DNA from 3 places in the Streptomyces sp. NPDC058683 genome. Region 3 is predicted to be linked to each of the others. Evidence: riboswitches for the same ligand, from Rfam matches in the RefSeq annotation. Region 3 holds a riboswitch; each other region holds the start of a gene.

Region 1 (7,755 bases), on a different contig from region 3:
GTCACCGACGGGTCCACCAGCCGTAGCGCGCTCTCCCGCCGCCGTACCGTCCACGCGTGCACGGCGAGGATCGCGCCGACCGCGACGAACTGCACGATCGTGAGGACGGCGGCGGTGGAGAGGTCGAAGATCTCGGAGGTCTGCCGGTAGATCTCCACTTCGAGGGTGGAGAAGGTCGGCCCGCCGAGGATCTGCACCACGCCGAAGGAGGTGAAGGTGAACAGGAAGACCATCAGCGCGGCGGCGGCCACGGCGGGCGCCAGCGCGGGCAGGGTCACCTTCCGCCAGGCACCCAGCGGCGAGACGCCGAGCATCCGCGCGGCCTCCTCCTGCCGTGGGTCCAGTTGCGCCCACAGGCCGCCCACGGTCCGTACGACGACCGCGTAGTTGAAGAAGACATGCGCGAGCAGAATGGCCCAGACGGTGGTGTCCAGTCGTACGCCCCACAGCTCGTCCAGCAGTCCGCCGCGGCCGACCAGCGCCAGGAACGCCGTACCGACCACCACCGTCGGCAGCACGAAGGGCACCGTCACCACGGCCCGCAGCACCTGCTTGCCCGGGAAGTCGAGTCGGGCGAAGACGTAGGCGGCCGGCAGCGCCACCAGCAGGGTGAGCGCGGTGGAGGCGAGCGCCTGCCAGGTGGTGAACCACAGGACGTGCCGGATGTCGGACTGACCGACGACGTCGGCGATCCGCCCGAACCGCCACACCCCGTCGGTCTTCAGCCCGCGCGTGACGATCGCCGCGACCGGCCAGGCGAAGAAGACGGCGAAGAACGCGACGGGCACGAGCATCAGCCCGAGCCGCGCCACGCTCCCACGCCTGCCCGCTGTGTGAGCGCGAGCTACTTGAGTACGAGTGAGGTCCACGTCTTGACCCACTGGTCACGGTTGGCGGCGATCCTGTCGGGCGCCATGGTCTCGGGGTCCTCGGCGGCGGGACCGTACTTCGTGAACTCGACAGGCACCGCGGCCCCCTTGACCACCGGGTACACGAACATGTTCAACGGCATGTCCTCCTGGAACTCCTTGGAGACCAGGAAGTCGACGAGCGCCTTGCCGCCCTTGGTGTTCTTGGCGTTGCTCAGCAGCCCGGCGAACTCGATCTGCCGGAAGCAGGTGCCGGTCGCGACACCGGTGGGCGCGGTGCTGGGCTTCGGGTCGGCGTAGATGACCTCGGCGGGCGGGGAGGAGGCGTACGACACGACGAGCGGCCGGTCGCCCTTCGCCTTCTTGCCGCCGGCCGAGCCGGAGAACTCCTCGTTGTAGGCCTGCTCCCAGCCGTCGACGACCTTGACGCCGTTGTCCTTGAGCTTCTTCCAGTAGCCCTGCCACCCACTGTCCCCGTACTGCGCGGCCGAGCCGAGCAGGAAGCCGAGCCCCGGCGAGGAGGTGGCCGCGTTCTCGGTGACAAGGAGGTTCTTGTACTGCGGCTTGACGAGATCGGCGTAGGAGGCGGGCGGGGCCAGCTTGTGCGCGCTGAAGTAGGCCTTGTCGTAGTTGACGCAGATGTCGCCGTAGTCGACGGGCGTGACTCGCTTCTTGGCGGCGTCGAGCTGGTACTCGGTGCCGACCTGGTCGAGTCCCTTGGCCGCGTACGGCTGGAAGAGACCGTTGTCGAGGGCCCTGGACAGCAGGGTGTTGTCGACGCCGAAGAAGACGTCGCCCTGCGGGTTGTCCTTGGTCAGGATCGCCTTGTTGACGGCCTGGCCGGCGTCGCCGTCCTTGAGGACGTTCACCTTGTAGCCGGACTGCTTCTCGAAGTCCTGGAGCACGCTCTTGGAGACGGCCCATGAGTCGTGGCTGACCAGGGTGACGGTCTTGGAGTCGGTCTCGGTGCCCGACGACGAACACGCGGACAGCGTGACGAGACCGAGCCCGACGGCCGCGGCCACGAAGGTCTTGGTGTGCACTGGTGTTTTCCTCCTGGGGTGGACCAGGAAGAGACGCGGCCCTGCCCAGAGGATCTGATCTCCTGGGCAGGGCGCAACAGCTTGAGTGATGACCGAACTTCCTACCCAGAATGACCTGGGCGAGGTTCAGAGGGTCTGCGGCCCGATTGCCGCACTCTCAGCGCTGTGGCGCTCCCCTGTCGGAATATGAAGATGTCGATATGAAGATGTCTGGGTACGACGATATGGCTGTACGGCCCTCAGATTACCGCTCGGTGGCCGCGAGCTGACCGCAGGCTCCGTCGATCTCCTGACCACGGGTGTCCCGGACGGTGACGGGCACACCGTGCGCGGCGATCGCCTCGACGAACGCCTTCTCGTCCTCGGGCCGGGAGGCGGTCCACTTCGAGCCCGGCGTCGGGTTCAGCGGGATGAGGTTGACATGGACCGGCTTGCCCTTGAGCAGACGGCCCAGCCGGTCCCCTCGCCACGCCTGGTCGTTGATGTCACGGATGAGGGCGTACTCGATCGACAACCGCCGCCCGCTCTTCTCGACGTACTCGAACCCGGCGTCGAGCACCTCGCGCACCTTCCACCGCGTGTTCACGGGGACGAGGGTGTCGCGCAGCTCGTCGTCGGGGGCGTGCAGGGAGATCGCGAGCCGGCACTTGAGTCCCTCGTCGGCGAGCCGGTGGATGGCCGGCACGAGCCCGACCGTCGACACGGTGATCCCGCGCTGCGAGAGCCCCAGCCCGTCCGGGGCCGGGTCGGTCAGCGCCCGGATGGCGGTGACGACCCGCTTGTAGTTGGCGAGCGGCTCGCCCATCCCCATGAACACGATGTTGGAGAGCCGCGCCGGACCGCCGGGCACCTCCCCGTCCCGCAGCGCCCGCATCCCGTCCACGATCTGGTGGACGATCTCCGCGGTGGACAGGTTCCGGTCCAGGCCCGCCTGCCCGGTCGCGCAGAACGGGCAGTTCATCCCGCATCCCGCCTGCGAGCTGATGCACATGGTCACGCGGTCCGGGTAGCGCATCAGCACGGACTCGACGAGCGTGCCGTCGAACAGCCGCCACAGCGTCTTGCGGGTGGTGCCCTCGTCCGTCGACAGATGCCGTACGACGGTCATCAGCTCGGGGAACAGCGCGTCCCGCAGCCGGTCCCGGGAGCCGACCGGGATGTCCGTCCACTGCTCGGGCTCGTGCGCGTACCGCGCGAAGTAGTGCTGCGCGAGCTGCTTGGCACGGAACGGCTTCTCACCGATCTCGGCCACCGCGTCCTTGCGCTCGGCAGGCGTGAGATCGGCAAGATGCCGCGGCGGCTTCTTGGCTCCGCGCGGCGCGACAAAAGTAAGTTCTCCGGGCTTGGGCATGGTGGTACCAGTGTCGCAGATCCAATCGGGTGACCTGCGGGTCACGGTCTGGGCGCTGATGGTCCCGCGCAGCCTGGCCCCATTCGATTTCAGGACCCGCGCCAATTCTCCGAGAGTGACCGTGTCACCTTCACAAGGAAGTGCTCCGGCATTTTCAGCCGGACGGATAACCCCTAACTGGAGCGCCCCGGTTCGGAAGATCGCGTATGCGGAGTCGGCCCGCGCTGGGAGATCGCTGATCTGCGAGTTCTTGAAAGCTCCATCGCCCGATCGGACGGCGCAGGGCGGGGAACACCGAGGACCGGTTCGGTCGTGTTCATGTCGCGCGGTCGGCTGTCCTGCCGCAGTCTGATGATGTGACGCACCGCGAAGCCGGACGTCGGCCATCGTGGAAGCCCGGAACGCATGGCGCTGCCAAACGATCACGTTTGGTTTGGGTTGGAGCTGCTCTGTTGTGCGTGAGCGTGGCTTTGCTCACGGTGGTCGTCTTCATCACCCGGCCCCATCAAGGGCTGGGCGGTTCGCCGCAACCTGCTGCTTCGTTGACCAGTGGAGAAGCTGCTTCACCGAGCGCCACTGGGGGAGCAGACGCTTCGCCCAGCGGGTCTCGCGGAGAAGCTACTCCGCCAAGAGCCACTCCACCGGAAGCCACTCTGCCGGGAGCCACGCCGCCCGGTGGCGGCGGCGCGGGCCCGGGCTCAGAGTTGCCGTCACCTGTTCCGGCCGCGACTGTAACGGTCACCGAAACGGTCCGGCTCCGGGAGGCCAGCGATGCGTCGTCCCCCAGCAAGTCGGGAGTGGACCCCTCCGCGATCATCACCTCGGTCGCGGGACTGATCACTGCCGGAGTGGGGGCCGTATCGTTCGCCGTGGGAATGCTGAAGGACCGTCGACGGCCCGGCGGGTCGTGAACATTGCGCGTCCAGGCAGAGCGCGCCACTGTGCGAACGACCTGGACGCCACGGGCCGCGCATGCCACTGCTCGCCGGCATTCGCGAACGGCACCGCCGCCGGAGGCTGGTTCCGACCGTGGTCAGGAGCGCACGAGGAAGACCGTGAACCGAGTACTCAACGGCCTGCCCGAGCCTGACCAGTGTCGGCAAGGTCTCGCTCAGTAGGGCTGCCACCAGCAGAAATCGCCCGAGGCAAAGCAGGCACACACGATGGCCCACCTGGCGCCCGGCATCGCCGCAACGACGCCGGGCGGACCTCCGGAAGGCTGTCGGACCACCACGGTCGCGACTTCGCTTCCGTCGACGTCATAAGCCTTCCAGTCAACCGCACGCCCTTGGACAACCTCCACGACGAGCTTCCTGCCATCGTCCTCGAAGACGACATGCTCACCATCGTCTTTCGAGATTCGCGAGAGCGTGTCGGCGAGATTGCCTCGCGGCCTACGCTCAATCAGAGTCATCTTCGATTCGAACTGCATTCGCCCCCCATAGGCTGGATGTACCGTCTCCGAGACTACGAGGGAGGCGGGAGGCCGACAACTACGGCATTTCGTACCGCAATCGCGCCGCCGAAACTGACACACCTGGCGCATGCTCCATGCTCCAGAGCCGTGAGAGGCCTGTCAGGACGGGAAGCGCCTCGGTCTTCCATCAGTGACACTGTCGCGAGCGATGTACCACGGCCCAGAAGAGCCCTGTTCGCGGGCCTGACAGTCAGGGCGCTCGCGTCCGGGTCCGGGCTGCCGAGGCCGAGCCGGTCCGGTGGGCCGGGGACACAGATGGTCGTCAGCATGGAGTGGGCCTCGGTCACCACGTCACGGGCAGGGTGCGCGGGCCGCGGATCAGGCCTTGGCGCTGGAACTCGACCTCCTCGGCAGGCACGGCCAGGCGGATGCCGGGGAAGCGGGTGAGGACCGAGCCGATCATGATCTCGGCCTCCATACGGGCCATGATGGCGGCCATGCAGTGGTGGGGACCGTGCCCGAAGGCCAGGTGAGGGCCGTCGGTGCGGTCGAAGTCCAGATCGTCGGGGTCGGGGAAGACCGCGGGATCACGGTTGGCGGCGACATACGCGTTGTAGATGACCTCACCGGCCCGGATCAGCTGGCCGCCGACCTCGACGTCCTCGATGGCGACCCGCGGGATGCCGACGCCGTTGCGGTGCGGGACGTAGCGGAAGAGTTCGTCCACCGCCTTGGGGAGCAGCTCCGGCTCGCGGCGCAGCCGCTCCAGATGGCGGGGGTGGGTGAGCAGCGCGTACATCATCGAGCCGCTGTTGTTGCGGACCGCGTGACCGCCGCTGACCTGGATGGCGGTGGCCAGCGAGATCGCCTCGTCGTCGGTGATCTCGCCGGACTCGGTGGCCAGCGCCAGGACTCCGGCGAGGTCCTCGCGGGGCTCCTCGTGGCGGTGCTGGAGCAGTTCGGCGATCCGGGCCCGGGTGGTCCGGGCAGCCTCCTTGGCACGCTCCTCGGAGTCGGCGCCGGCGGACAGCAGGGCCTCGCCGGTCGCCGCCCAGCGGTGCCAGTCCTTCTCGTCGACGCCGAGGAAGTCACGGATGACGGCGATCGGGAAGGGGCCGTGCAGATGCTCCATGAGGTCGGCCGGTGGCCCGGCGGCCGCCATCACGTCGAGCAGTTCGGCGGCCCGGCGCTCGGCGATCGGCCGCAGCCGCTGCATGGCCCGCCCGGTGAAGGCGCGGGCGACGACCCGGCGCAGCCGGTTGTGCCGGGGCGGGTCGATGTACTGCAGGCCCGCCGTCTGCGAGGCCACGGGTTCCGGGCGCATGCTGGTGACGTCGCGGCCGACGACCTGTTCCCGGGAGAAGCGGGGGTCGGAGGTGACGAAGCGGCAGTCCTCGTACCGGGTGATCAGCCAGGCATGCCCCTCGCCGTGCGCGAGCTTGATCCGGGTGACCGGTTCGTCCCGCAGCATCTCGTCGAGAAACGGGTCGGGGTCGAGGGCGGGCAGGTCGTCGACGGGCCAGAACCGCACCGGAGGAGGAGGGGTCGGGGTCGGGGTGGAGGCCGGGGCCGGGTCTAGGGGCATGGGCACACTCCCTGCGCGTCGGAGGACACACAGCGTCCTCACAGGGAGTCTGCCTCCGGCCGGACCGACCATGCGATTTCTGCTGCGCCATCCGGGGCCGACAAGCCGATGAGCCCCCGCCCTGCGAAGGACGGGGGCTCGACTACGCCAGGTGCAGGTCAGCCGCTGCCGACGAAGAGCACCATCAGCAGCCACACCACCGGAGCCGTGGGCAGCAGCGAGTCCAAGCGGTCCATGATGCCGCCGTGGCCCGGGAGCAGTGTGCCCATGTCCTTGATGCCCAGGTCCCGCTTGATCATGGACTCACCGAGGTCGCCCAGGGTGGCGCTGGCCGCGACCGCGAGGCCCAGCAGCAGGCCCTGCCACCAGGTGCCGTCGTCGATCAGGAACTCCATGCACAGCGCGCCCGCGACCATGGCGAACAGCACCGCGCCGACCAGGCCCTCGCGGGTCTTGCCGGGGCTGATGCGCGGGGCGAGCTTGTGGGTGCCGAACCGCCAGCCGACCGCGTAGGCGCCGGTGTCGCTGACCACCGTGAGGAGAAGGAAGGTGATCACCCGGCGGGGGCCGTCGTCGGCGGTGAGCATCATCGAGACGAAGGTCGCCAGGAACGGTACGTAGAACGCCGCGAAGAGGCCCGCCGTGACGTCCCTGAGATAGCCCTCCGGCGGTTCCGTCATCCGCCAGACCAGGACCGCGAGCCCGGTGAGCGCCAGGGCGACCCAGGCACCCTCGGCACCGCGGGCGTAGCCGGCGACCACCATCGCCGCGCCGCCGAGCGCCAGCGGGACCAGGGGCGCCTTGATGCCCTTGCGCTCCTGGAGCCGGCTGGTCAGCTCCCACAGGCCCACCACGACCGCGACCGCGACCACACCGACGAAGACGGCCTTGACGACGAACAGGGATGCCACGATCACGACGCCCAGTCCGACGCCGACCCCTATGGCCGCACCCAGGTCCCGACCCGCGCTCTTCTTCTGCGGCGCGGGCGCCGGCTGCGGGGCGTCGGGCATGGGCTCCGGATTCTGCGGCGCCGCCGCAGAGGGCAGAGGCTGCGCCGACGGGGTGTCGTTGCGGTACGTCCCATCGCGGGACGTACCGTCCTGGAACGTCTCGTCTCGGAACAAGGGGCCGCCCAGCCGAGCGGCCCCCCGGTCGTCGTCCTGGTCTCCGCCGTACGGTGGTGCGTCGTCGGGCACGATGGGCATGGGGCGAGTCTGCTGCGCGTCATGCGCATCGTACGCGGGACCCGCCGGGGCGGCTCCCTGGACATACCCCTGGCCATAGCCATGGTCATAGCCGTGGTCGTACCCCTGGCCGGGAGCATGGCCGTACCCCTGACCGCGGCCGGAACCGTTGGCGTACCCCTGGCCCTGGACAGGACCCTGGTCGTACCCCTGGCCTTGGACGGGACCCTGGTCGTCGTACCCCCGGCCCTCGGCGGGACCCTGGTCGTACCCCTGGCCGGTGCCCTGATCGGTCGGCCCCCA
Region 2 (7,755 bases), on a different contig from region 3:
ACGCACGGCCGATCCGTGGGCACACGGAGGCGGCCGACGCGCCTGCCGGGCGTCGTCGAGTGACGGCCGGCAGGTGAACGGCGGGTGGTCGAACCCATGCCCAATCGGGGCGAAAGCCGCACTGAACTGGAGTCCTGCTCCGATTCACCACCCCTGGGTCATCACACGGCGCGACGGGCGTTCCTATGATGGGCCCACGACACCGCGGGCCGCTGCGACCAGGCAGTCCGAAGCGGTGCAGATGCGGCGCGATGGTGGAGGGGTCTGATGACTCAGGGGGCCGGTCAGGGACCCGAAGCGGAACGGACGGCGGCGTTGCGCGACTTCCGGGTGCCCGCGTACGTCAACGAGACCGGTCCGTACGTCCAGAGCACCCACCCCGGCGACGTCGCCCCGGCGCTCGACGAGCCGTACCCCGACGGATATCCCGAGGGGTACACGCCCACCCAGCGCGACCTGCCCGTCATCAACCGCGGCGACACGCTCCAGATGCCCGTCGACCCGGCCGCCGCCCCGGCCGCTCAGCTCGCGGCAGGTCCCGGCCCGCTGTACGTCGTCGGGGATGTGCACGGCTACTTCGACGAGCTGATCGACGCGCTGCGGGAGCAGGGGCTGATCGACGCGGACGGGCACTGGTGCGCGGGCACGGCCCGGCTGTGGTTCCTCGGCGACTTCACCGACCGGGGTCCGGACGGCATCGGCGTCATCGACCTGGTGATGCGGCTGTCCGCCGAGGCGGCCGCGGCCGGCGGCTACTGCAAGGCCCTCATGGGCAACCACGAGCTGCTGCTGCTCGGCGCCAAGCGGTTCGGCGACACCCCCGTCAACTCCGGCGCGGGCACCGCCACCTTCCAGGCGGCCTGGCTGCTCAACGGCGGCCAGAAGACCGACATGGACCGGCTCCAGGACCACCACCTCCAGTGGATGGCGCGCCTGGACGCGGTCGAGGAGGTCGACGGCTATCTGCTCGTCCACTCCGACACCACCGCCTACCTCGACTACGGCGACTCGATCGAGGCGGTCAACGACACGGTCCGCGAGACCATCACGCGAAACGACGCGGACGAGGTCTGGGATCTGTTCCGTAAGTTCACCAAGCGGTTCTCCTTCCGCGACGAAGGGGGTGCAGACGCCGTCCGTTCCCTTCTCGATACGTACGGCGGTACCCGCATCGTTCACGGGCACAGCCCGATTCCCTATCTGCTGGGCGATGTCGGCTCCGAGGACGGCGAAGAGAACAGCGGCCCCGTCGTGGAAGGACCGCACGTCTACGCGGACGGGCTCGCCATCGCCATGGACGGCGGAGTGACCATGGCCGGAAAGCTGCTGGTCAGGCAACTTCCGCTGGACGTCTGAGCGTTCGGCACGCTGTTCTGTACCCCGATGTCACACGCGGGCCACCCCCAATTTCCGGCAACCCCCTGTCACCGCGTGCCTTAACGGCTCTACCATCGGTTTATCCGTAGCAGGCTCCCCTCCGTTTCTGCCCGACGGCTCGCCGGCGTGCGAGCCCCAAGCCCTACGGAGCATCGGGGGATGCACATGAACAGCGTTCCGCAGCACCTGCACAGCGAGGACCGCCAGGAATACGAGCGGATCCTCGATGAGGCGCTGCGCTCCGCCCCTTACCGTCCCGAACTGGCCGGTACCGGCCAGCGTTTGAACACCGAACAGCTGCGCACGATGGCGCTCAACGCCACCGCACTGATAACGGCGGCCGCGGCGACCGAGTACCAGCACTATGTGAAGGTCCGCGAGGAACTGCGCAACCCCGCGCGGTCCACCCCGGCCACTGTCCACGAGTCCGGCTCCGCGGAGTCGGCCACGGGCGGTGCGATGGGGCTCGCCACCACCCTCGGCGAAGCCGCCGAGACCACGGGCGCCGGCGGCTTCGCCCTCGCCCTGGTCCTGGCGCCCGTGCTCGCCGGTACCGCCGCCGCGATCTTCCTTCTCGTCGGCTACGTCCTGAAGATGCTGGACCCGGCCCCGGCGTTCGCCCAGACCATGCTCACCGCGGGCTGGGTCTTCGGCGTCGTGGCCGCCGCCGCCATCGTGATGGCCGGCGCGGGGCTGCTGCTCACCGCACTGCGCAACAGTCCCTCGCTGGAGGCCGGAGCCTACGGCGAACCCGGTGGGGAGGTCGCCAAGGCCAGGGACGCCTGGCGGGACGCCCTGCTGGAGCGGGGCATCCTGCCCTTCCTGCGGGAAGCGCTGGCCACCGAACCCGGCACGGCCGGACTGCGCCGTACGACCCCGTCCGGCCCGGGGGGCCGGATGCCGCGTCTCGGCTACGACCGTCCTGGTTTCAGCACCGACGACGGCACCGCACCCGCCGCCCGGCCGAGCTTCACGAGCCCGGACTACACCAGCCCGGACTTCGGAGGCCCGGAACACCAGCCGGAATAACCCGGCTTGCGCCCCCGCCCGGGGGCGCAGGCCGGACACCCGGTCCCTGAGACGGAGCCGCGAAGCCGACCGGCAGGGCGCCCGCCGAGTTTCTCGCGTGTCCGGCGTCAGTCGGCGATCGGCAGATGCACCCGGTTGCCCGCGGCCGCGGACTCCTTCGACTTCTGCACGACACCTCGGCGAGGAACTCAGTCCGCCAGCGGCAGGTACACCCGGTTCCCGCCTGCCGCGAACTCCTTCGACTTCTGGAGCATCCCCTCCGCGACCTCCTCGGGAGACGCCCCTTCAACCGCCCCGGCACCGAACCGCTCCGTGATGCTTTGGCTGATCTTCATCGAGCAGAACTTCGGCCCGCACATGGAGCAGAAATGGGCCGTCTTCGCCGGCTCCGCCGGAAGCGTCTCGTCGTGGAACTCACGGGCCGTGTCCGGGTCCAGGGCGAGGTTGAACTGGTCCTCCCACCGGAACTCGAAGCGGGCGTCGGACAGTGCGTCGTCCCACTCCTGTGCGCCCGGGTGGCCCTTGGCGAGGTCGGCCGCGTGGGCGGCGATCTTGTAGGTGATCACGCCGGTCTTGACGTCGTCACGGTTGGGCAGGCCGAGATGCTCCTTGGGCGTGACGTAGCACAGCATCGCCGTGCCCCACCAGGCGATCATGGCGGCGCCGATACCGGAGGTGATGTGGTCGTACGCCGGCGCGACGTCGGTGGTCAGCGGGCCGAGCGTATAGAACGGAGCTTCATCGCAGATCTCCTGCTGAAGGTCGATGTTCTCCTTGATCTTGTGCATCGGGACATGGCCCGGGCCCTCGATCATCGTCTGTACATGGAAACGCCTGGCGATCCGGTTGAGTTCCCCGAGCGTGCGCAACTCCGCGAACTGGGCCTCGTCGTTGGCGTCCGCGATGGAGCCGGGGCGCAGGCCGTCGCCCAGCGAGTACGTGACGTCGTAGGCGGCGAGAATCTCGCAGAGTTCCTCGAAGTTCTCGTACAGAAACGATTCCTTGTGGTGCGCGAGGCACCAGGCCGCCATGATCGAGCCGCCGCGCGAGACGATGCCGGTCTTGCGGTTGGCGGTGAGCGGCACATACGGCAGGCGTACGCCCGCGTGGACGGTCATGTAGTCCACGCCCTGCTCGGCCTGTTCGATGACCGTGTCCTTGTAGATCTCCCAGGTCAGCTCCTCGGCCCGGCCGTCGACCTTCTCCAGGGCCTGGTAGAGCGGAACCGTGCCGATGGGGACGGGGGAGTTGCGCAGCACCCACTCGCGGGTGGTGTGGATGTTGCGTCCGGTGGAGAGGTCCATGACCGTGTCGGCGCCCCAGCGGGTCGCCCAGGTCATCTTCTCCACCTCCTCCTCGATGGAGGAAGTCACCGCGGAGTTGCCGATGTTGGCGTTGACCTTCACCAGGAACCGCTTGCCGATGATCATCGGCTCGATCTCCGGGTGGTTGACGTTGGCCGGCAGCACGGCCCGTCCCGCCGCGATCTCCTCACGGACGACCTCGGGGGAGACGTTCTCCCGGATGGCGACGTACTCCATCTCGGGGGTGACCTCACCCCGGCGGGCATACGCCAGCTGTGTGACCGCCTCGCCGTCCCGGCTGCGGCGCGGCTGGCGCGGGCGGCCCGGGAAGACCGCGTCCAGGTTGCGCAGCCCGCCACGCGGCGAGGTGTGCTTGATCCCGTCGTCCTCGGGACGGACGGGGCGGCCCGCGCACTCGGCGGTGTCACCGCGGGCGATGATCCAGTTCTCCCGCAGCGGAGGCAGGCCCCTGCGGACGTCGGTCTCGACGAGCGGATCGGTGTACGGGCCGGAGGTGTCGTAGAGCGTGACCGACTGCCCGTTGGTGAGATGCACCTGACGGACCGGCACCCGAAGGTCGGGGCGCGAACCCTCGACATACCCCTTGTGCCAGCCGATGGACTTCCCTGCCCCTTGAGGGGTTTCGCCCGCGATGGGCTGTTCGTCCTGGCTGAAGGCAGGCGTGCGTGCGTCCTTGTTGGTCATGAGACCTACTCCCTACGCCGGCATTACCCGGTAACAGGTTCGGCGGTCGACGCAGCGGCTTCCGTCGGGCGGCGTTTCATGTGAAACATCACTCGTTCCACGTGAAACATCGCGAATACGGAGGTCAGCGCCCTCTCAGCCCGGTGCTCCGAGCTCCCGCGTGTGCAAAGGTGCCTCCACGCTAGCGTCAATTCGGGCGCGGTGAACAGAGGGCCCCTGCCGTTCTTGCGATGATCGGGCGGTGACCACGACACAGCAGCACCCCTATCCGCCCCCCGACCCAAGGCGCGGCAACGGCGCCGCACAGGGCGGCGGAACCGGCCACGGGGGCCACGGTGCCGGTGACGGACACGACCACGGGCAGGGCCACCAGTACGACCAAGGGCACGCTCACCGTCACGACGACGGCCATACCCCCAGCCACCCGCCCGGCCAGGGACCCGGCCAGGGCGGCTCCGGAGCAGGCGGCGGGCACGGTCACTCGCACAGCCACAGCCACGGCCCCGCCGCGCCGGTCTCCAAGCATCTGCGCAAGGTCATCGCGGCGATCCTCATCCCCTTCACCGCCGCGGTCGTCGTCGGCCTCGTGGTGCTGTGGCCCGGCGGCGCCCCGTCGCACGAGCGCACGGGCGTCGGCTTCGACCGGCAGACGCAGGCGGCCACGGTCACCAAGGTCGTCTCGGTCAGCTGCAAGTCGGTCAACGCTTCCGGGGACAGCTCGACCGGGGACACCTCCACCGCGGAGGGCAGCTCCGCGAAGCAGGAGGAGGACGGCACCTGCAAGAAGGCCACGGTCCGGGTCGACACCGGCAAGGACAAGGGCCGTACGTTCACCGAGATCGTGCAGCCCGATCAGTCACGTCAGCTGGACGAGGGCGAGAAGGTCGTGGTCGCGTACGAGCCCTCGGCGCCCAAGGACCTGCAGTACTCGGTCACCGATGTGAACCGGAAGCTCCCGATGGCGCTGCTGGCCGGGATCTTCGCGCTCGCCGTCGTCGTGGTGGGCCGGCTGCGCGGTGTGATGGCACTGGTCGCGCTGGCCGTCAGCTTCATGGTGCTGACCCTGTTCATCCTGCCGGCGATCCTGCAGGGCTCGAATCCGCTGCTGGTGGCGGTGGTCGGGTCGAGCGCCATCATGCTGATCGCCCTGTACATGTGCCACGGCCTGTCGGCCCGGACCTCGGTGGCGGTGCTCGGCACGCTGGTCTCGCTGTGCCTGATCGGCGTCCTCGGCTCGGAGTTCATCGACTGGGCCGCGCTCACCGGCAATACCGACGACAACACCGGCCTGATTCACGGCCTGTACCCGTCGATCGACATGAGTGGTCTGCTGCTGGCCGGAGTCATCATCGGTTCGCTGGGCGTCCTGGACGATGTGACGGTGACCCAGACGTCGGCCGTCTGGGAGCTGCACGAGGCCAACCCGACGATGGGCTGGCGCGGGCTGTACCGGGCGGGCATCCGCATCGGCCGCGACCACATCGCCTCCGTCGTCAACACCCTCGTCCTGGCCTACGCGGGCGCCGCGCTGCCGCTGCTGCTGCTCTTCTCGATCGCGCAGAGCAGCGTGGCGACGGTCGCCAACAGTGAACTGGTGGCCGAGGAGATCGTGCGCACGCTGGTCGGCTCGATCGGCCTGGTCGCCTCGGTGCCGGTCACCACGCTGCTCGCGGCACTGGTGGTCTCGGCCGACCGGCAGAGGAAGGAAGCGGTCGCGTCCGTGGAAGCCCCGGCGCGGGGCGGGCGAGGGCGCCGCCGGAAGCGGTGAACGTGCGGCGAGGGGGCGGTGGGCGGCGCAGGGCGGCCGCCCAGGGACACGCAGAAGCGTTCCTGCGCGTCCTCACGCGGCTCGGCGGAGCGGCTCGCGCCCCGTGCCGTATCGCTTCAGCCCGCGCTCTGTTCCTCGGCCAGGATGCGGTCCAGGGCCTCGTCCAGATGAGCGTCGAAATCGGCGAGGGCACCTTCCTGGCCCAGCGGCACCAGCTTGTCGGTACGGTCGAGAAAGGCCACCAGCGGTGGTGCCGAAGACCGGAACACCGCCTGGTCGCCGCCGACCTGAAGCCTGATCAGGACCTCGCCCAGCACCTCGGAATCGGCGGGCGCGATATGCACATCGCCCTCCCCGCACGGCCGGCCCACCCCGTCGATCAGCAACTCACGGCCGAAGGCCCAGGTCACCGGCGCGTCCCCGGGCAGATGGAAGGTGAGCCGCACGGCATACGGATCACAGGTCTCGTAGCGCAACTCCACGGGGATGCGGAAGGAGAGCTCCTCCGAGACGAGAAAGCTCATCATGACTTCTGCTTGTACGGACTCGCGCATCGCCTACCCCGTCACATGACACCGACTGGCCGGGTTTTATCCCTTTGATGGTGGTCAAATCTTGCTGAACGTACACAGCAGATCACAAGGAGTGAGTTTTCAGATACTGATAGCGATCGCCAGCGATCCCAGATGCCGTCCCACCTCCGCCTGCAACTGCCGTGCGGCGGGCAGCAGCCGGTCTGCCTGGTGGAGCGGGAGGGAGATGGCCACCGTGGCCGCCGTGGTGCCGACGGTGATGGGGATCGCCGCGCACACCGTGCCCAGCGCGTACTCCTGGCGCTCCACCAGCGGCGCCATCCGCTGCGTCCGCTCCAGCCGCCGTAGCAGCGCATGGTCGTCACGGACCGTGTACGGGGTGAGGGCCTGCAGGGGATAGCGGTCGAGATGGTCACGGCGGGTGTTCTCGTCCAGCTGGAAGAGCAGACACTGGCCGATGGCATGCGCGTGCCCGGTCTCGCGGAAGTCGGCCCACTCCTCGACCGCCGGGGTGCCCGGGGAGTCGGAGACGCAGACGACCTCGATCTCGCCGTCCCGGTACATCGCGTAGTAGACCGGCGCACCGATCGAATCCCGCCAGTGGGCGAGGGTGTCGACCACCGCGCTGCGACGTTTCTGCTGCGCTCCGCTGCTGCTCAGCCGCTCCGCCGCTTCGCCGAGGAAGAACAGGCCCTTGTCGCGGCGCAGATAGCCCTCGTGGACGAGGGTGCGCAGCAGGTGGTAGGCGGTGGGCAGCGCGAGGCCGGTCTCGCGGGCCAGTTGTTTGGCGGGGGCGCCGTGTTCGTGTCCGGCGACACACTCCAGCAGGCGCATCGCACGCTGCACGGAGCCGATGAGGGTGGCCGAATGCGGCTGTGCGGGGTCGGCCGGGGTGGCCGGCCGCTGCACGGGGGGTGTGCCGGAACGGCGTTGAGTGGGGGGCGGTGGAATTTCCGTGGGTGCGGAGGTGGCGTCAAGCGTGGCCAAGGGTCACTCCCGGAGCGCGAGGGGGTCAGCGACTCTAACCGTCCGCCACCGC
Region 3 (7,755 bases):
CTCGGCCAGCAGCCGTGCGCAGAACTCCGTGGCGAACTCGATACCGATGGAGCGTACCGCCGCCGGATCGTCTTTGGCTGTGAGGATCCGCTCTTTCAAGGCGTCCGGGAAGGTCGCGTTGCTGAGTTTGGGCAACCGTTCCAGCATCTTCACACTGGTGACGGGCAGGATTTCCGGAATCACCGGCGTCTCGCAACCCGCCGCGTCGACCCGGTCGCGAAGGCGAAGGTACGACTCGGGCTGGAAGAACATCTGCGTGATGGCGTAGTCGGCGCCCGCGCGGCACTTGTCGACGAAGTGCCGGACGTCGGTGTCCCAGTCACTGGAGCGCGGGTGCATCTCCGGGAAGGCGGCCACGCCCACGCAGAAGTCGCCGGACTCCTTGATGAGCCGGACGAGTTCGGCCGCGTAGGTCAGGCCCCGCGGGTGCGCCACCCACTCCCCCATCGGGTCGCCGGGCGGGTCGCCGCGCACCGCGAGCATGTTGCGGATCCCGGCGTCCGCGTACTGGCCGATGATGTTGCGCAGTTCGGCCAGGGAGTGGTCGACCGCGGTGAGGTGGGCGACCGGGGTGAGCGTGGTGTCGGCGACGATCTGCTCGGTCTCCTTGACGGTGCCCGCGCGGGTGGAGCCGCCGGCGCCGTAGGTCACGGAGACGAAGTCGGGGGCGACCGCCTCGACCCGCCGGAGCGCGTTCCACAGGTTCCGCTCGCCCTTGGGGGTTTTCGGCGCCGAGAACTCGAACGAGTACGTGGTCTTGCCGGAGGCGAGCATGTCACGCACGGTGCGTGCGCGGTCAGTCCTGGTGGATGCGGTTCCGAGGGCCATACTCGCAGGTTAGCCAGGGGCGGACGGACACCCAACCACACTCGGGAGATTTGCCCGGATTGTCGGCCCCACGTCCGGATACTGGACAAGTTTCCGGACGGTCCTGTCGAAGAGCGGCGCCGTCCGGAGCGGCCGCGGCCGTGGAGCTACGCCGACCGCAGTCGCTTCGCGAACTCGGCCGCCGCGGCGCCCGGGTCGTCGGCCTCGGTGAGTGCGCGGACCACGACCACCCGGCGGGCGCCCGCGTCCAGCACCTGGTCGAGGTTGCCCAGGTCGATGCCGCCGATGGCGAACCAGGGGCGGTCCGTGCCCAGGGCGGCGGTGTACCGCACCAGGTCGAGGCCGGGAGCGGGGCGGCCGGGCTTGGTGGGGGTGGGCCAGCAGGGGCCGGTGCAGAAGTAGTCCACACCGTCCTGGACGGCGGCCGCGGCGGCCTCGGAGCCGGCGTGCGTGGAGCGGCCGATCAGGACGTCCGGGCCTAGGATCGCGCGGGCGGCCGGGACCGGCAGGTCGCCCTGGCCGAGGTGGAGCACGTCGGCACCGGCCGCGTGGGCCACGTCCGCGCGGTCGTTGACCGCGAGCAGCTTGCCGTGCCGGGCGCAGGCGTCGGCGAACACGGCGAGGTGTTCCAGCTCCTCGCCGGCCTCCATGCCCTTGTCGCGCAGCTGCACGATGTCGACACCGCCCGCCAGGACCGCGTCCAGGAACCCGGCGAGGTCGCCCCGCTCCTTGCGGGCGTCCGTGCAGAGGTACAGACGGGCGTCGGCCAGCTGGGCGCGGGCGGTGTCGGTCATCGGTGAATCCCCCGTTGTGTCGGTACTGGCTGCCTCAGACGGCGAGCGCCTGGGCGCGGCGCTTCACCTCCGTACCGCGATTCTCGCTCAGGGCCTGCGCGGGGGTGCCGGGCAGGCTGGCGTCGGGTGTGAAGAGCCACTCCAGCATCTCTTCGTCCGTGAAGCCGTCGTCCCGCAGGAGCGTCAAGGTTCCGGACAGGCCCTTGACGACCTTGTCCCCGTCGATGAAGGCGGCGGGGATGTGCAGCGCGCGGTTCTCACCACGGCGGACGGCGATGAGCTGGCCCTCCTTGACCAGCTGCCGCACGCGCGTCACCTCGACGTCCAGCATCTCTGCGATGTCGGGGACGGTGAGCCAGGCGGGGACGAGAACATCGATCTTTGCGTCAATCTCGGTCACGGAAACAAGGGTAGGCGTTCCGCCGGGTGGGCCGCGATAGGGAAGCGCCAGGACGGGTGGGTGGTCGGCTGCGGGTTCGTCGTGGCTGGTCGCGTCCATGCGGGGGACCCGCATATGTCACAGCCCCGCGCCCCTAAAGGGGCGCCGCGGTCGCGTTTTTCAAGGGGCGGGCGGGATCGGACAGGGCCGTCGGGTCCATCTGGCGGCCCGCTTCGATCAGCCTGCGGCCCTGCGCCAGGTCTCGTGGGCGGCCTACCGCCAGCAGAGCGACCAGGCGGTCCTCGCGGAGCCAGCAGACGCTCCAGGCCGGGCCCGTCGGGTCACCGCGCCAGACCATGCGGTCGGCGACGGCATGGTGGCCGGCGTACTGCACGAAGCGGCCGAACTGCTCCGACCAGAAGTACGGCACCGGGTCGTAGACCGCGTCGGACTCGCCGAGGATGTTGGCGGCCACCGTGCGCGGGCCCTGGAGGGCGTTGTCCCAGTGGTGGACCAGCAGGCGCTCGCCGTAGCGGCCGGACGGGAAGGAGGCGCAGTCGCCGACCGCGTAGACGTCCGGGACGCCGGTGCGCAGCCGGTCGTCGGCGAGCACCTCCCCGTGCGCGCCCAGGCCGATGCCGGAGCCGGCCAGCCAGGCGGTGGCGGGGCGGGCGCCGATGCCGACCACGACCGCTCCCGCGGGCACCCGCGAGCCGTCGTCGAGCACCACCGCGCCGGGTTCGACACGCGCCACGCGCGCGTGCGTGCGCAGATCGGCGCCGCTGTCGGCGTACCAGCCGGTCATCGGCGCGGCCACCTCGGCCGGGAGCGCTCCCGCGAGCGGGCGGTCGGCGGCCTCCACTACGGTCACCGCGCAGCCGGCCTCCCGGGCCGCGGTGGTGAACTCGGCGCCGATCCAGCCCGCGCCGACCACCACGATGTCGTGCTGCCGGGCAAGCACGGGCCGCAGCCGCTCGGCGTCGTCCAGGGTGCGCAGCAGGTGGACCCCGGGCACGCCCTCGGTGCCGGGCAGCATGATCGGCTCGGCACCGGTGGCGAGCACCAGGACGTCGTAGGGCACCGGTCCGGCCTCGGTGTCCAGCTCACGGTCGGCGGGGCGCACGCCGAGGGCCTCGCGGCCCAGCGCCAGCTCGATGCCGAGCGCCTCGAAGTCGACCTCGAAGGCGGAGCCCTCCGCCTTGCCGAGCAGCACCGCCTTGGAGAGCGGCGGCCGGTCGTACGGCTGGTGCGGCTCGGCGCCGATCAGGGTGACGGTCCCGGTGCACCCCTGCTCACGCAGGGCCACGGCGGTCTGCACCCCGGCCATTCCCGCACCCACGACGACCACGCGTCGCGTCTGTGACGTGCTCCGTCGCTGCGTCTGCTCGCTCACCTGATCACCATAGACAAGAACGATAGACAACTGACAAAGAGTCAGTCAGGGGGCGTGCTGGGTGACCTCTTCCACACCGCCGGCGCAGGCCGTCTTACAAGGGCGGAGCCCCGCGGTCTAGGGTGGCCGGTAAGCACACGCGGGAGCCCGGGCGCACCGGGCTGAGAGGGAGGCTGGCGGCCTCCGACCGTACGAACCTGATCCGGGTCATGCCGGCGAAGGGAGGGGCTGGACGCCCATGTCCGCACATACGTCCGACGTCCTCGTCATCGGGGGCGGAATCATCGGCCTGGTCACGGCCTGGCGGTCCGCGCAGCGCGGGCTCGCCACCGCCGTGGTCGACCCCGCACCCGGCGGCGGAGCCGCGCAGGTCGCGGCGGGGATGCTGGCCGCGGTCACCGAGCTGCACTACGGCGAGCAGACCCTGCTGGGGCTCAACCTGGCCTCCGCCCGCCGCTATCCCGACTTCGCCGCCGAGCTCACCGAGCTGACCGGCCACGACCTCGGCTACCGGCGCTGCGGCACCCTCGCGGTCGCCCTGGACGCCGACGACCGGGCGCACCTGCGCGAGCTGCACGCCCTCCAGCGGCGCTCGGGGCTGGACTCCGAGTGGCTGTCCGGGCGGGAGTGCCGGCGCCTGGAGCCGATGCTCGCGCCGGGCGTGCGCGGCGGACTGCGGGTCGACGGCGACCACCAGATCGACCCGCGCCGGCTGGCGGCCGCCCTGGTGGCCGCGTGCGAGCGGGCCGGGGTGGTCTTCCACCGCGACTGGGCCGAACGCCTGAAGGTGGCACGGGAGCGGGCCGCCGGTGTCGTCACGCGCGCGGGCGACCCGCTGGACGCGGACCGGGTCGTGCTCGCCGCGGGAAGCCTGAGCGGGCGGCTGGCGGGGGTGCCCGAGGACGTGCTGCCGCCGGTGCGGCCCGTGAAGGGGCAGGTGCTGCGGCTGACCGTGCCCGCACGGTACGCGCCGTTCCTCAGCCGGACCGTACGGGCCGTGGTGCGCGGCGGCCATCTGTACCTGGTGCCCCGGGAGAACGGCGAGCTGGTCGTCGGGGCGACGAGCGAGGAGCTGGGCTGGGACACCACGGTCACGGCGGGGGGCGTGTACGAGCTGCTGCGCGACGCGCACGAGCTGGTGCCCGGCATCACCGAGCTGCCGCTGACCGAGACCCGGGCCGGGCTGCGCCCCGGCTCCCCGGACAACGCGCCCCTGCTCGGGCCGACCCGCCTCGACGGGCTGCTGCTGGCCACCGGCCACCACCGCAACGGGGTGCTGCTCACGCCGGTCACGGGAGACGTGATGGCGGAGCTGCTGACCGGCGGTGAGCTGCCTGAGGAGGCCCGTCCGTTCACGCCGAAGCGTTTCGGCCCCGTCCCCGGCGCACTCCTGGAGCAGACCGCATGAACATCTCCGTCAACGGGGAGCGCCGGGAGATCACCCCGGGCACCGCTCTCGACACGCTCGTGAAGTCCTTCACGGCCGCGCCGTCCGGGGTGGCCGCGGCGGTCAACGAGACCGTCGTACCGCGCGGGGAGTGGCCGGGTACGGCGCTCGCCGAGGGTGACCGCGTGGAAGTCCTGACCGCCGTACAGGGAGGCTGAGCCATGGCCGACGATCCGTTCGTGCTCGGGGGGACGGCCTTCTCGTCCCGGCTGATCATGGGGACCGGGGGCGCACCCAGCCTGGAGGTGCTGGAGCGGGCGCTGGTCGCGTCCGGGACGGAGCTGACGACGGTCGCGATGCGGCGGGTGGATCCGGGGGTACGGGGGTCCGTGCTGTCGGTCCTCGAACGGCTGGGGATCCGGGTGCTGCCGAACACGGCGGGGTGCTTCACCGCCGGAGAGGCCGTGCTGACGGCCCGGCTGGCCCGGGAGGCGCTGGGCACCTCGCTGGTCAAGCTGGAGGTCATCGCCGACGAGAGGACCTTGCTCCCCGACCCGATCGAGCTCCTCGACGCGGCGGAGACGCTGGTCGACGACGGGTTCACGGTGCTGCCGTACACCAACGACGATCCTGTGCTGGCCCGGAAGCTGGAGGACGTCGGGTGCGCCGCGGTGATGCCGCTGGGGTCGCCGATCGGGTCGGGGCTCGGGATCCGCAACCCGCACAACTTCCGGCTGATCGTCGAGCACGCGCGCGTGCCGGTGATTCTGGACGCGGGGGCCGGTACGGCGTCCGACGTGGCGCTGGCGATGGAGCTGGGGTGCGCGGGGGTGATGCTGGCGTCCGCCGTGACGCGAGCGCAGGATCCCGAGCGGATGGCGTCCGCCATGCGGGCCGGGGTGGAGGCGGGGCGGCTGGCCCGGCTGGCCGGCCGGATCCCCTTCCGCCACTTCGCCGAGCCGTCGTCCCCCACGGAGGGCCTGGCCGCCCTGGACCCCGAGCGCCCCGCCTTCTGACCGCCGGCCGAGTCCTTCTCCCACCCACGCACCACCCGATCGGTCACCCGAAAGGCCGAACTCTCCCGTGAGGGCTGACCACCATCGGCGGCTGCGGGACGTACGGAGGAGGCCTGCCGGGTGGGTGGGGGCGGAGGCAAGGAAAGGCCACGGGCAGCGGGTTGACCGACCCCGCCGGGGCGCGTGCCGTCGGCAGGTGTGGGGCTCATGACGGCAGCGGGTTGGCCGTCTCCTGTCGGGGGCGAGTGCCGTCGGCGGCTGCCGATGCCGTGCACGTGGTCGGTGGGAAAGGGGGGCCGTCGGGGGCGTGGGGTGTTGCCGGGTGCGGGGCGTGGGGAGGGGCGCGTTGCGTCACAGGTGCGCTGCAAGTCGGTGGGGAAATCTGTCTCACCTGTGGGGGTTTCAGCCGGGGCTCGTACACTCTCGGGGTGGATACGACGCTTCAGGACCCCCTCGTCGGGCAGGTGCTCGACGGCCGTTATCGCGTCGACGCGCGGATCGCCGTCGGCGGGATGGCCACGGTCTACCGGGCCCTGGACGTCCGGCTGGACCGGGTGCTCGCGCTGAAGGTGATGCATCCGGCGCTCGCCGCCGACGGGTCCTTCGTCGAGAGATTCATCCGGGAGGCCAAGTCGGTCGCCCGGCTGGCCCACCCGAATGTCGTCCAGGTCTTCGACCAGGGGACCGACGGACCGTACGTGTACCTCGCGATGGAGTACGTCGCCGGGTGCACCCTGCGTGACGTGCTGCGCGAGCGCGGCGCGCTGCAGCCGCGGGCCGCGCTGGACATCCTGGAGCCGGTGCTGGCCGCGCTCGGTGCCGCGCACCGCGCCGGGTTCGTGCACCGGGACATGAAGCCCGAGAACGTGTTGATAGGGGACGACGGACGGGTCAAGGTCGCCGACTTCGGGCTCGTGCGGTCCGTGGGCAGCGTCACCAACACGACCGGCGCGGTGCTCGGGACCGTGGCCTACCTCGCGCCCGAGCAGGTCGAGAGCGGGGCCGCCGATCCCCGCGTCGACGTGTACGCGTGCGGTGTCGTGCTCTACGAGATGCTCACCGGCGAGAAGCCGCACGACTCGGATTCGCCCGCGGTGATCCTCTACAAGCATCTCCACGAGGACGTGCCGCCGCCGTCCGCCCTCGTGCCCGGGCTGGCCTACGAGCTGGACGAGCTGGTCGCCCACGGCACCGCCCGCGATCCCGGGGTCCGGCCCTACGACGCCGTCGCGCTGCTTGCCGTGGTGCGGGAGGCGCGGGCCGCCCTCCGGGACGAGCAGCTGGACGCCGTACCGCCGCAGGCGCTCTCCGAGGCGCACGACATAGCCGAGGACCGGACCAGCGTCATCCCGCGGTCGCTGACTGTGCCCCGGCCGCTGCCCGTCAACGAGCCGGACGACAGGGTCATGATGACCAGCCGGTTCGAGGCGCCGCCGGTGCCGGAGCGGCGGCACGGGGCACGCCGCCGGTCCCGGCGCGGGCTGGTCACGCTCGTCGTCGCCGTACTGGTCCTCTTCGGCGCCGGCACCGGGATCTGGTACATCAACTCCGGGCAGTTCACCAAGGTCCCGCCGCTGCTGTCGAAGACCGAGGCACAGGCCACCGCGCGGCTGAGGGAGGCCGGGCTCGACATCAAGAAGGTCGAGCACGCCTACAGCGACACGGTGAAGCGGGGCACGGTGATCAGCACCGACCCGGCGGCCGGCCGGCGCATCCGCAGCAACGACTCGGTGACGCTCACCGTCTCGGACGGCCCGGAGACGGTGAAGGTGCCGGACGTGCAGGGGCGGACGCAGGCGAGGGCCAGGGCGCTGCTGAGGGCGGCCGGGCTCGAACCGGGCATGGTGACACGGGAGTTCAGCGACAGCGTGCCCAAGGGGTCGGTCATCTCCAGCGATCCGGGGTCCGGGACCGAGCGGCACGCGGGGACGGCGATCGCGCTCGTCGTCAGCAAGGGT

Evidence for each region. A riboswitch is a leader RNA that binds a small molecule or an ion and turns the genes downstream of it on or off. The one in region 3 is predicted to bind thiamine pyrophosphate.
Region 1: linked by a shared signal. The riboswitch ahead of ACFWXC_RS36530 (thiamine ABC transporter substrate binding subunit) and the one ahead of thiO (glycine oxidase ThiO) in region 3 are both predicted to bind thiamine pyrophosphate.
Region 2: linked by a shared signal. The riboswitch ahead of thiC (phosphomethylpyrimidine synthase ThiC) and the one ahead of thiO (glycine oxidase ThiO) in region 3 are both predicted to bind thiamine pyrophosphate.

Annotation. Positions count from the first base shown of each region.
Region 1 is NZ_JBHXSK010000041.1:26,301-34,055, forward strand. Features, by position in the region: gene ACFWXC_RS36525 (ABC transporter permease) at 1-794, opposite strand, end outside; gene ACFWXC_RS36530 (thiamine ABC transporter substrate binding subunit) at 845-1,912, opposite strand; TPP riboswitch at 1,993-2,100, opposite strand; gene rlmN (23S rRNA (adenine(2503)-C(2))-methyltransferase RlmN) at 2,157-3,263, opposite strand; gene ACFWXC_RS36540 (hypothetical protein) at 4,375-4,695, opposite strand; gene ACFWXC_RS36545 (cytochrome P450) at 5,024-6,265, opposite strand; gene ACFWXC_RS36550 (phosphatidate cytidylyltransferase) at 6,424-7,473, opposite strand; gene ACFWXC_RS36555 (hypothetical protein) at 7,495-7,755, shown strand, end outside.
Region 2 is NZ_JBHXSK010000030.1:117,435-125,189, forward strand. Features, by position in the region: gene ACFWXC_RS30555 (metallophosphoesterase) at 268-1,356, shown strand; gene ACFWXC_RS30560 (hypothetical protein) at 1,537-2,406, shown strand; gene thiC (phosphomethylpyrimidine synthase ThiC) at 2,595-4,415, opposite strand; TPP riboswitch at 4,408-4,585, opposite strand; gene ACFWXC_RS30570 (YibE/F family protein) at 4,657-6,183, shown strand; gene ACFWXC_RS30575 (SsgA family sporulation/cell division regulator) at 6,300-6,737, opposite strand; gene ACFWXC_RS30580 (IclR family transcriptional regulator) at 6,837-7,625, opposite strand.
Region 3 is NZ_JBHXSK010000055.1:9,763-17,517, forward strand. Features, by position in the region: gene metF (methylenetetrahydrofolate reductase [NAD(P)H]) at 1-828, opposite strand, end outside; gene thiE (thiamine phosphate synthase) at 975-1,622, opposite strand; gene ACFWXC_RS42435 (Rv2175c family DNA-binding protein) at 1,657-2,022, opposite strand; gene ACFWXC_RS42440 (NAD(P)/FAD-dependent oxidoreductase) at 2,156-3,394, opposite strand; TPP riboswitch at 3,524-3,635, shown strand; gene thiO (glycine oxidase ThiO) at 3,633-4,802, shown strand; gene thiS (sulfur carrier protein ThiS) at 4,799-4,999, shown strand; gene ACFWXC_RS42455 (thiazole synthase) at 5,003-5,797, shown strand; gene pknB (Stk1 family PASTA domain-containing Ser/Thr kinase) at 6,226-7,755, shown strand, end outside.